DNA from 3 places in the Lysinibacillus sp. BS3 genome. Region 1 is predicted to be linked to each of the others. Evidence: predicted binding sites of a transcription regulator. Region 1 holds the regulator's gene; each other region holds the start of a gene.
The links. The regulator LexA, encoded in region 1, represses DNA repair genes until DNA is damaged. The targets are predictions, from matches to a motif close to CGAACATATGTTCG.
Positions count from the first base shown of each region.

Region 2: the regulator LexA is predicted to act here: its motif matches at 1,682-1,695, upstream of uvrB (excinuclease ABC subunit UvrB).
Region 3: the regulator LexA is predicted to act here: its motif matches at 1,686-1,699, upstream of parE (DNA topoisomerase IV subunit B).

Region 1 is NZ_CP154860.1:1,452,495-1,455,711, forward strand. Features, by position in the region: gene AAJG31_RS07575 (recombinase family protein) at 1-620, opposite strand, end outside; gene AAJG31_RS07580 (LysM peptidoglycan-binding domain-containing protein) at 617-931, opposite strand; gene lexA (transcriptional repressor LexA) at 1,098-1,715, shown strand; gene AAJG31_RS07590 (gamma-glutamyl-gamma-aminobutyrate hydrolase family protein) at 1,823-2,545, opposite strand; gene AAJG31_RS07595 (prepilin peptidase) at 2,579-3,217, opposite strand, start outside.
Region 2 is NZ_CP154860.1:2,006,877-2,010,093, reverse strand. Features, by position in the region: one part of gene prfB (peptide chain release factor 2) at 1-308, shown strand, start outside; gene AAJG31_RS10170 (competence protein ComK) at 352-861, opposite strand; gene AAJG31_RS10165 (IDEAL domain-containing protein) at 1,089-1,337, shown strand; gene uvrB (excinuclease ABC subunit UvrB) at 1,768-3,217, shown strand, end outside.
Region 3 is NZ_CP154860.1:256,311-259,527, forward strand. Features, by position in the region: gene AAJG31_RS01325 (spore germination protein) at 1-57, opposite strand, end outside; gene AAJG31_RS01330 (HesB/YadR/YfhF family protein) at 246-536, opposite strand; gene plsY (glycerol-3-phosphate 1-O-acyltransferase PlsY) at 556-1,158, opposite strand; gene parE (DNA topoisomerase IV subunit B) at 1,720-3,217, shown strand, end outside.

The DNA.
Region 1 (3,217 bases):
ACTGTCGCCTTACTTACCTCAAAGCCTAACCCTCTAAGCGTTATAGAAATTTCTTCAAAGGTAAATCCACGTTTGCGTAGCTTCACAATTTCGTCTACAGGTAGATCTTTTCGCTCCTGCCCCTGCGGATTACCTCGATTCGATAAATTATTTTCTGGACGATAACCGTTTTCTACAGCACGTCGCATACCTCGTCGAATTTTAGCATTATGGATTCTACGTTGATATTCCTCTACAATCGCTAAAATCTCAAGCAGCATCGTATCCATTTCATTTAATTGGACTGGGCCTGCATCACGCATAGAAAAAACATCAGTTGCTGACTTTTGTAATAAATGTAATACAGCCATCCTTGCATTGCCTCGTCCTAAACGAGTTTCATCTTGGACAAAAAGAGCATTAATGTTCTTATCTTTTATAAAATCAAGCATTTCTAGCAAGCCTTCACGTTCTACATCATAACCACTATGTTGATCTTTAAACACGCCCTTCACCGCATAGCCTTGCTCTTTAGCATAGCGCAGCAACTCTTCCTGCTGGCGCTCTAATGAGGAGCTTTGTGTTTCTTTTTCAGTACTTACGCGACAATAGACAACAGCCGATAGTTGATTATTTATCATTGTTCATTTCTCGCAATTTCGATAGTATTGATGGGACTGGCTTGATCACTCACTACAGGAATAACTAGAGATTTTCCCGCTACAATTTTAATATCTGCTAGTTCATTTTCAGTTTTTACAAGCTTTATCCAATCATCAGTACTCATTTTACCACGATATTGCTCGGCTAACGACCACAAGCTATCCCCATGTTCGATTTGAATTTCTGCGTAACTAACTTTTCCTGGATCAGTAATGTAAAGGTATGCTGCAAATAATAAACAAGCTCCTATTAAAATTGAGATATGTGTGTTTTTCATAAACCATGTCATAATCATTACCCCTTTTTAAGAATGTTTGTTCGGAATGTATGTTCCTATAATAAAGCGAACAAACGTTTTTGTCAAACACTTTTCGAACCTATGTTTGCATACATGTTCGCATTCTGTTATACTATCAAATAAGAAGAATGATTTTAGAAAAAAGAGGTGAGCACTCATGAAAAAAGTTTCGAAAAGACAAGAGGACATTTTAGCTTTCATTAAGGAAGAGGTACGAGCTAAAGGATATCCACCATCAGTACGTGAAATTGGTGAAGCAGTTGGACTTGCTTCCAGTTCAACTGTTCATGGACATTTAGCTCGATTAGAACAAAAAGGCTTTATTCGTCGAGATCCAACAAAGCCACGCGCAATTGAAATTTTAGAGCCTGAAGAATCCATTCAAAAACAACAGGTGATCCATGTCCCACTTGTCGGGAAAGTTACAGCTGGTTCTCCAATTACAGCAATTGAAAATATTGAAGAATACTTCCCATTACCCGATACGTATGGCACAAGTGAAGATCAATTGTTCATGCTAGAAATCATGGGGGAATCAATGATTGAAGCTGGGATTTTAGATGGAGATTTAGTCATTGTAAAACAAAAGGCAACAGCTAATAATGGGGATATTGTTGTAGCTATGACAGCTGAGGATGAAGCAACTGTAAAACGTTTCTTTAAAGAGAAAAACCATTTCCGTTTACAGCCTGAAAATTCTTCTATGGAACCAATTATTGTCGATCAAGTTTCTATTTTAGGACAAGTTGTAGGTCTTTATAGACGTGTACATTAACGATTAAAGCAGATTTTGAGGATTATGTTCCTTCTAAGAGCATGTATCCTCTTTTTTACGCAAAAAAAGAATCCACATACGATTGGATTCTTTGTACAATGCCTCTTCTAAGCTTCCTTCTTAAATTTTATGCTCGCTTCAATAAAGGCTGAAAATAGCTTTTGAGCACTCTCATCTCCTGCTATGGCTAGTTCCTCAGGATGCCACTGAACAGCTAAGCAAAATGGCATCTCCTCATGAACTACCGCTTCGATAATACCGTCGTTAGATTTTGCCGCTACTTTTAATTTTTCTGCTAAAACATTCACCGCTTGATGATGAAATGAATTCACTGCTATTTTCTCTTGTTCAACGATAGTCGCTAATAGATTGTCAGCAATAACCTGTACAGTATGGGTAGCTACAGCTCGACCTGATTGCTGCATATGTTGGAGTAACTTGGTACTAAAGTGATCACTATCAATATCCTGATATAAGGTACCACCTAATGCAACATTTAGTATTTGAATTCCTCGACAGATCCCGAAAATAGGCATCTTACGTTGGAATGCGGCTTCAATCAATGCTAACTCAATCGTATCTCGCGCTGGATGAATTTTTCCAAGCTTTAATGAAGGCTCAGCCCCGAATAGAAATGGATGCACATCATGACCACCAGATAATAATAAACCGTCTGTGAGGGCTAAAATCTGGGCTGCCTCTTCTTCTACTCCAATTGGAATAATCAGTGGAATTCCACCTGCTTCAATGATACTTTTGCTGTAAGCAACATTTAATCGAGAGGATAAATCATCCTCTACAAAGGCTGTAATACCAATAATCGGTTTCACTTGCTTCCCTCCACATTCTTGAAAATTGCACAATTACCAAAAGCCTAGATACCAATTAATTAATACATCGCCATAGAAATAAACAATAACTGCGGCCAATGCAATAGATGGCCCAAACGGAATGGGTGTTTTTCTCCCCTGTTTGTTTTTCGATAACATGGTAATCCCGACAATCATACCAATAACTGCAGCTAAAAATAGCGTTAACAGTGTATCAATCGTACCCAGAACGAGACCAATTAAAAAGAATAATTTAATATCGCCTCCACCCATGCCACCGTTTGATAGCACAGCAATGATATATAATATGCCAAAACCAACCACAGCACCCACAAGAGAGTCCCACCACGGTGTTAATGGTGACAGCACTCGTCCAATAGCTAGCAAAGGTAAAAAGAATACTAACACCTTATCTGGAATTAGCATATAGGCTAAATCTGATACAACGATAATAATTAATAAAGAGATAAAAAAGAGTGCTACTATCAATTCTATGCCCCAGCCTAGCTGCCAATAAGCAAAGGCAAATAATACACCTGTCATTAATTCTATGACTGGGTAAACCCAAGAAATTTTATTGCCACAACCCCGACATTTTCCTCCTAACAATACATAAGACAAAACTGGTACTAAATCAAGCGCCGTCAGTCGTCTCTGACATTTTGGACAATG
Region 2 (3,217 bases), 550 kb from region 1:
TTCCTACTGGTACTATCGTACAATGTCAAGCTGAGCGCTCCCAGATTAAAAACCGTGAAAAAGCGATGACGATGTTAAAAGGGAAGCTATATCAATTAGAACTTGATAAACAGCAGGCACAATTAGATGAAATACGCGGTGAGCAAAAAGAAATAGGCTGGGGCTCCCAAATTCGTTCGTATGTCTTCCACCCATACTCGATGGTGAAAGATCATCGTACAAATGAAGAAACAGGTAATGTGGGTGCTGTGATGGATGGCGACTTAGATCCATTTATTAATGCCTATTTACGTTCAAAAATAAATTAATACCCAGATTCCCCAAGAGTGAGATGCTCTTGGGGAATTTTTGTTAAAAGGGTGGATGATAGGGTGCATCTTGGCTCAGCTGTTTTCGTTCATTCATGTAATATTTATACAGCATAGAAGCGTTAAGAAATTGTTTACTAATGGAAGCATAACGAATAGGTAGTTCGATTTGTTTATCATTTTTTAACGTTACAATACACCCCAATTCACTAGGAGTAATATTAATAATTGCATGAAGCCCTATCCATATATTGTGAATGGAGCTGGGTGAATAAGTTGGCAGAAAAATACAGGGATAACCATAATCAAAGGCCACGACGATTGGTAGCTTATGTTGATTGCCGAAAAAACGTTTAGCCGATTGTTTTGCGGCTTCATAAGTTGATCCTAATGAGAGACAGGATTTTCGAAGGACATGCATCGGTTTGCGTGTAACAATCAGCTCATTATGCTTATCAATCACATGCGTGAAGACTTTGGAGTCATGCTGAATAGGTTGCAGCAAATAAGTATTGAATGAAATTAAGTAGCCGTTTACAAAGTTAGTTGTCATATAGGGAGTGCCTCCTCTTTTCTAGTGATAACGGTAGTGTAAAACAGAATATGACTTTCTTAAATTAAATGAAATAGTTGAAAATCGTTCAGAAAAGCACGAAATGCCTAGAGAATTTGCTCTAAATATAAAATGATTAATAGCTAATCCAAGATATTTTCGAATCGTAAGCATTGCTTTTTAAATTCAATTTTCATATAATTTAGAAAAGGATCGAGGTGGGATCGTTGGATAAATATTATTCGTATACAGATTTTCTGAAAGCCGTTGGTCAGTCGAAAAAAGTTGATGAGGCAGAGAAATTATTAAACGAGATTTATTTAGATTTATTTTTAAATCGTATCCAGCGTATGCATCGGCAAGAGCAGCTCATGGTTCTGATAGATAGAGCACTCGATGAAAAAGATGAAAACGCATTTTATCAATACGCATCCGAACTAACTTCCTTACACCAAACAGAAGATGAATCATATTGACGAACCCGCTCTCCATATCTATTGGAGAGTGGGATTTTTTTGCCTTTGAAAATAGTTGCAGAGGATGTGAAGATTGTATGTTTTGGTTAGAAGAAGTGATCTTGCTTATAGAATGGGGAAAGTCATTTAAAAAGTTTGAGACGCTGTTTATAAAAAAAGTGAGAGACGCTCTAAAAGTACAGACCCCGGCTCCTGAGAGAGTGTGAGCTGCACATAAAGCAAAACAGGAAATCCCATCCATCGATGAAGCTTGAAAACCTAATAAAACGGCTATTATAAGAGTAACAAGTTAAATTGACTGTATTGTTATGTAATAAAAATTTTAGAGATGAAAAAAAAAATTACAAACATTCGTTCGTTAAATGTTCGAAATTTTAATATTGCTATGCTAAAATATATGTACAAATTGGAAGAAAGGACGGGGACATGAGTGCAAACATTTGATTTACAAGCGCCATATCAGCCTAACGGGGATCAGCCACAGGCCATTGCGGAATTAGTGGAGGGTGTGAAAGCAGGCAAACGTCATCAAACATTGCTTGGTGCTACTGGAACAGGTAAGACGTTTACCATTTCGAATGTCATCCAGCAAGTCAAAAAACCAACACTAATTATGGCACACAATAAAACACTAGCTGGCCAGTTGTATAGTGAATTTAAAGAGTTCTTCCCAAATAACGCCGTTGAATATTTTGTCAGCTACTATGATTACTACCAACCAGAAGCTTATGTACCGCAGACAGATACCTATATAGAAAAAGACTCTAGCATTAACGATGAAATTGATAAGCTGCGTCACTCTGCTACTTCTGCATTGTTTGAGCGTGAGGATGTCATTATTATTGCATCTGTGTCCTGTATCTATGGTTTAGGTTCTCCCGAAGAATATCGAGAAATGGTTGTTTCCATTCGTACGGGTATGGAAATTGAACGTAATCAGCTACTGCGCAAGCTTGTAGACGTTCAGTATGAGCGAAATGATGTTAGTTTTACTCGCGGAACATTTCGGGTACGTGGAGATGTAGTGGAAATCTTCCCAGCCTCTCGTGATGAGCATTGTATTCGTGTGGAATTTTTTGGGGATGAAATCGATCGCATTCGTGAGGTAGATGCACTAACGGGAGAGATTTTATCGGATCGAGAGCATGTTGCTATTTTCCCTGCATCTCACTTCGTTACACGAGAAGAGAAAATGCGTAAAGCGATTGAAAACATTGAAAAAGAATTAGAGGAACGACTTGCATTATTACGTGCAGAAGATAAATTACTAGAGGCACAGCGTTTAGAACAGCGTACACGCTATGATTTAGAGATGATGCGTGAAATGGGCTTTTGCTCTGGGATTGAAAACTATTCACGTCATTTAACATTGCGTGAAGCAGGTGCTACTCCATATACTTTGTTAGATTATTTCCCCGAAGACTTTTTACTTGTGGTTGATGAAAGTCACGTAACACTTCCACAGGTTCGAGGAATGTACAATGGTGACCAAGCACGTAAAGGAGTGCTCGTAGAACATGGCTTCCGATTGCCATCTGCTCTAGATAACCGTCCATTACGTTTTGAAGAGTATGAAAACCGCGTACATCAAGCGATTTATGTATCAGCCACACCAGGTCCTTATGAACTGGAGCATACACCAGAAATGGTAGAGCAAATTATCCGTCCAACTGGATTATTAGATCCATTAATTGATGTACGTCCTATTGAAGGTCAAATTGATAATTTAATTGATGAAATACAAGATCGAATTGCGCGTGATGAGCGAGTTTTAGTGACAACGCTAACGAAGAAAATGTCTGAGGATTTAACGGCTTACCTGAAGGAAATGGGCTTAAAAGTAGAATACTTACATTCAGAAATTAAGACACTAGAACGTA
Region 3 (3,217 bases), 1.2 Mb from region 1:
CAATAAATCGTTCGTTGTATGGGATGGGGAGGTCTCGTTATTGTTAGACATGGACATGTGTTTTCCTCCTCAAATGGTCGTTCATTACCTTTAGAATGGACAATTTTTTTGAGAGATAAACGAAAGAGATATGAAAAATCTAGCTATTTGTGGCAATATCACATTCCTTGCAACTTTCGTGTGTCTTGTTTTGTAATAAATAAAAAAACAGTCTGTCCTTTCATGTATGGAAAGGACAGACTGCTTTATGTACGATAGTCGTATTGTAATTCATCATTACTTGTATCAACATCAACATGTAAATTGTGATCGTTAAAGAACCAAAGATCTTTCTCATCAATGTAATAGATAACACCATCAATTTCTGTTTGCACACCTATGGCAATAGGTTCCTCACGTGTCATGCCTAGTGAAAAGCCTTCGTGAAACGGACTTGAGCCACCATAACGTGCATAAAAACGAATTGTATCACCAGGTTCAACTTCCATTTCATGTTTGAACCATTGTAGGGCTTCATCTGTCAATGCAATATTCATTTCAAATGCTCCTCTCTTCCTACAGCCATTTTACCTTTGGTTCGGTGCCGTTTTTAATACGAGCAATATTGGCACGGTGACGATAAATAATAAAGGTAAATAAAAAGGCTACCAAGATGCCTAATGCAAAGTCACCTGTAATAAAATAATAAACGATTGCATAGATAAGCGCTACTAAAGCGGCTATCATTGATGTTAAGCTGACGATTTTTGTGATTTTTAATGTCACAATAAAGGTAATAAATAGTAGGACAAAGAGTGGCCAAGAATAGCCTAATAATACACCAGCTGACGTTGCCACAGCTTTCCCACCACGGAAGTTGGCAAAGATCGGGAACATATGACCGATAACAGCGACAAGACCCAGTAATAAAGAGTGGAGTGTAGTATCAGAGAAAACAGGAAGTGTCACGAGTAAGACAGCGGCAGTTCCTTTTAAGACATCCATCACCGTAACAATAATACCAGCCTTTTTCCCTAATGTTCTAAAAGTATTGGTCGCACCAAGATTACCGCTCCCGTGTTCACGAATATCGGTATTATAAAAAATTTTGCCTATCCATAATCCAGAAGGTATAGAGCCGATTAGATAAGCACATAAAATAATAAGTCCATTGATCATAGTTGGACTCCTTTCATTCATAGTCCATCACTTGGTACTAATAGTTTGTAACAAGTATTTTACACTTTTTCTTGCTAATCTACAATGTTATGAAGGAGATTTCATCCGAAGTCTTGAATCAATACAAAAGAGAATCTATTAGTGAGGACTAGGCTTTTAGACATAAATTTGTAGGAAGCACTAAAACCTTTATAAAAATATAGGCAAAATGGCAATTTTGTCAATCGCTCATTCCTTTGGTAGAATAGAAGTCTAACTTTATCCTGTTTAATCGCAAGGCACGAGTTAGTGTGCTTTTATTTGCAAGCATCACAACTTTATTTTGCAACTAAGTAGGCTTCAATGCGTCAAATGATGATGGAAGCTAGAAGCAGTCTGTCTTGCTCAAATACCAATTTTAAGCAACTGTTGAAGATGTTTACTATTAATAAAAAAGATCAAAACTGTGAGCAAATTTTAAAATTTTATTGGACCTGTCGCTAGCTATTGACAGGAAATGCTATTATTATTAGGATGAGAACATAAATAGAACATGTGTTTGTTTTTTGGAGGGGAATTTTTTTGACGAATAAACAGTCACCTAGCGTCTATAATGATGACGCTATACAAGTATTAGAAGGATTAGAAGCGGTACGCAAACGACCTGGCATGTATATCGGTTCTACGGATGGCCGTGGACTTCATCACCTTGTGTATGAAATCGTAGATAATGCGGTGGATGAAGCACTGGCTGGCTTTGGATCTCATATTATTGTCACAATTCATAAAGATCAAAGTATGAGTGTGCGCGACTTTGGCCGTGGGATGCCAACCGGTATGCATAAAATGGGCAAACCGACACCAGAAATTATTTTTACAGTGCTACACGCTGGTGGTAAATTTGGTCAAGGTGGCTATAAAACAAGTGGAGGTTTACATGGTGTTGGTTCTTCCGTTGTGAATGCGCTCTCAACATTTTTAGAGGTGACAATCCATCGCGATGGTAAAAAGTATCGTCAACGCTTTGAGCATGGTGGACAGCCTGTCACAACACTTGAAAATATTGGGCAGACCAAGCAGACAGGAACGCTTGTTCATTTCCTACCAGATGAAACGATCTTCTCTGTCACAAAATTCAATTATGATACGTTAGCGGAACGATTACGTGAATCAGCCTTTTTATTAAAGGGCTTAAAAATTGAATTAATTGATGAGCGCGAGGAAGGCAAGAGCGATGTGTTCTTTTATGAGAATGGCATCGAGGCTTTCGTTGCGTATTTGAATGAGGAAAAAGATGTCCTTCATCCAGTAAAATATGTAGAAGGCGTACAGGATGAAATCGAAGTAGAGTTCGCTTTCCAGTATAACGATGGTTATTCGGAAACGATTTTATCATTCGTTAATAATGTCCGTACACGAGATGGTGGTACACATGAAACGGGTGCAAAGGCAGCATTGACGCGTGTCTTTAATGAATATGCAAGAAAAATTGGCTTGTTAAAGGACAAGGATAAAAACCTTGAGGGGACAGATATTCGTGAAGGCTTAGCAGCCATTGTATCTGTTCGTATTCCAGAGCACTTACTGCAATTTGAAGGACAAACAAAGGGTAAGCTTGGGACAAGTGAGGCTCGTTCTGCAGTAGATAGTGTAGTGTCTGAGCAAATTTTGTATGTGCTAGAGGAAAATGCAGAATTATCAGCTTCTCTTGTTCGTAAAGCGATTCGAGCGCAGCAAGTGCGTGAAGCGGCTCGTAAAGCGCGTGAGGATGCACGAAATGGCAAGAAAAATAAAAAGGGTAGTACGATTTTATCTGGAAAATTAACGCCAGCTCAGTCACGTAATGCGGCAAAAAATGAGCTGTATTTAGTCGAGGGTGATTCTGCGGGTGGCTCTGCTAAACAAGGACGTGACCGTACATTCCAAGCGATTCTGCCATTGCGCGGGAAGGTAATCAACACAGAAAAAGCCAAGCTACAGGATATTATGAAAAACGAAGAAATTTCAACGATTATCCATGCGATTGGGGCAGGTGTTGGTACGGATTTTGCGGTGGAGGATTCTGCCTACAATAAAGTAG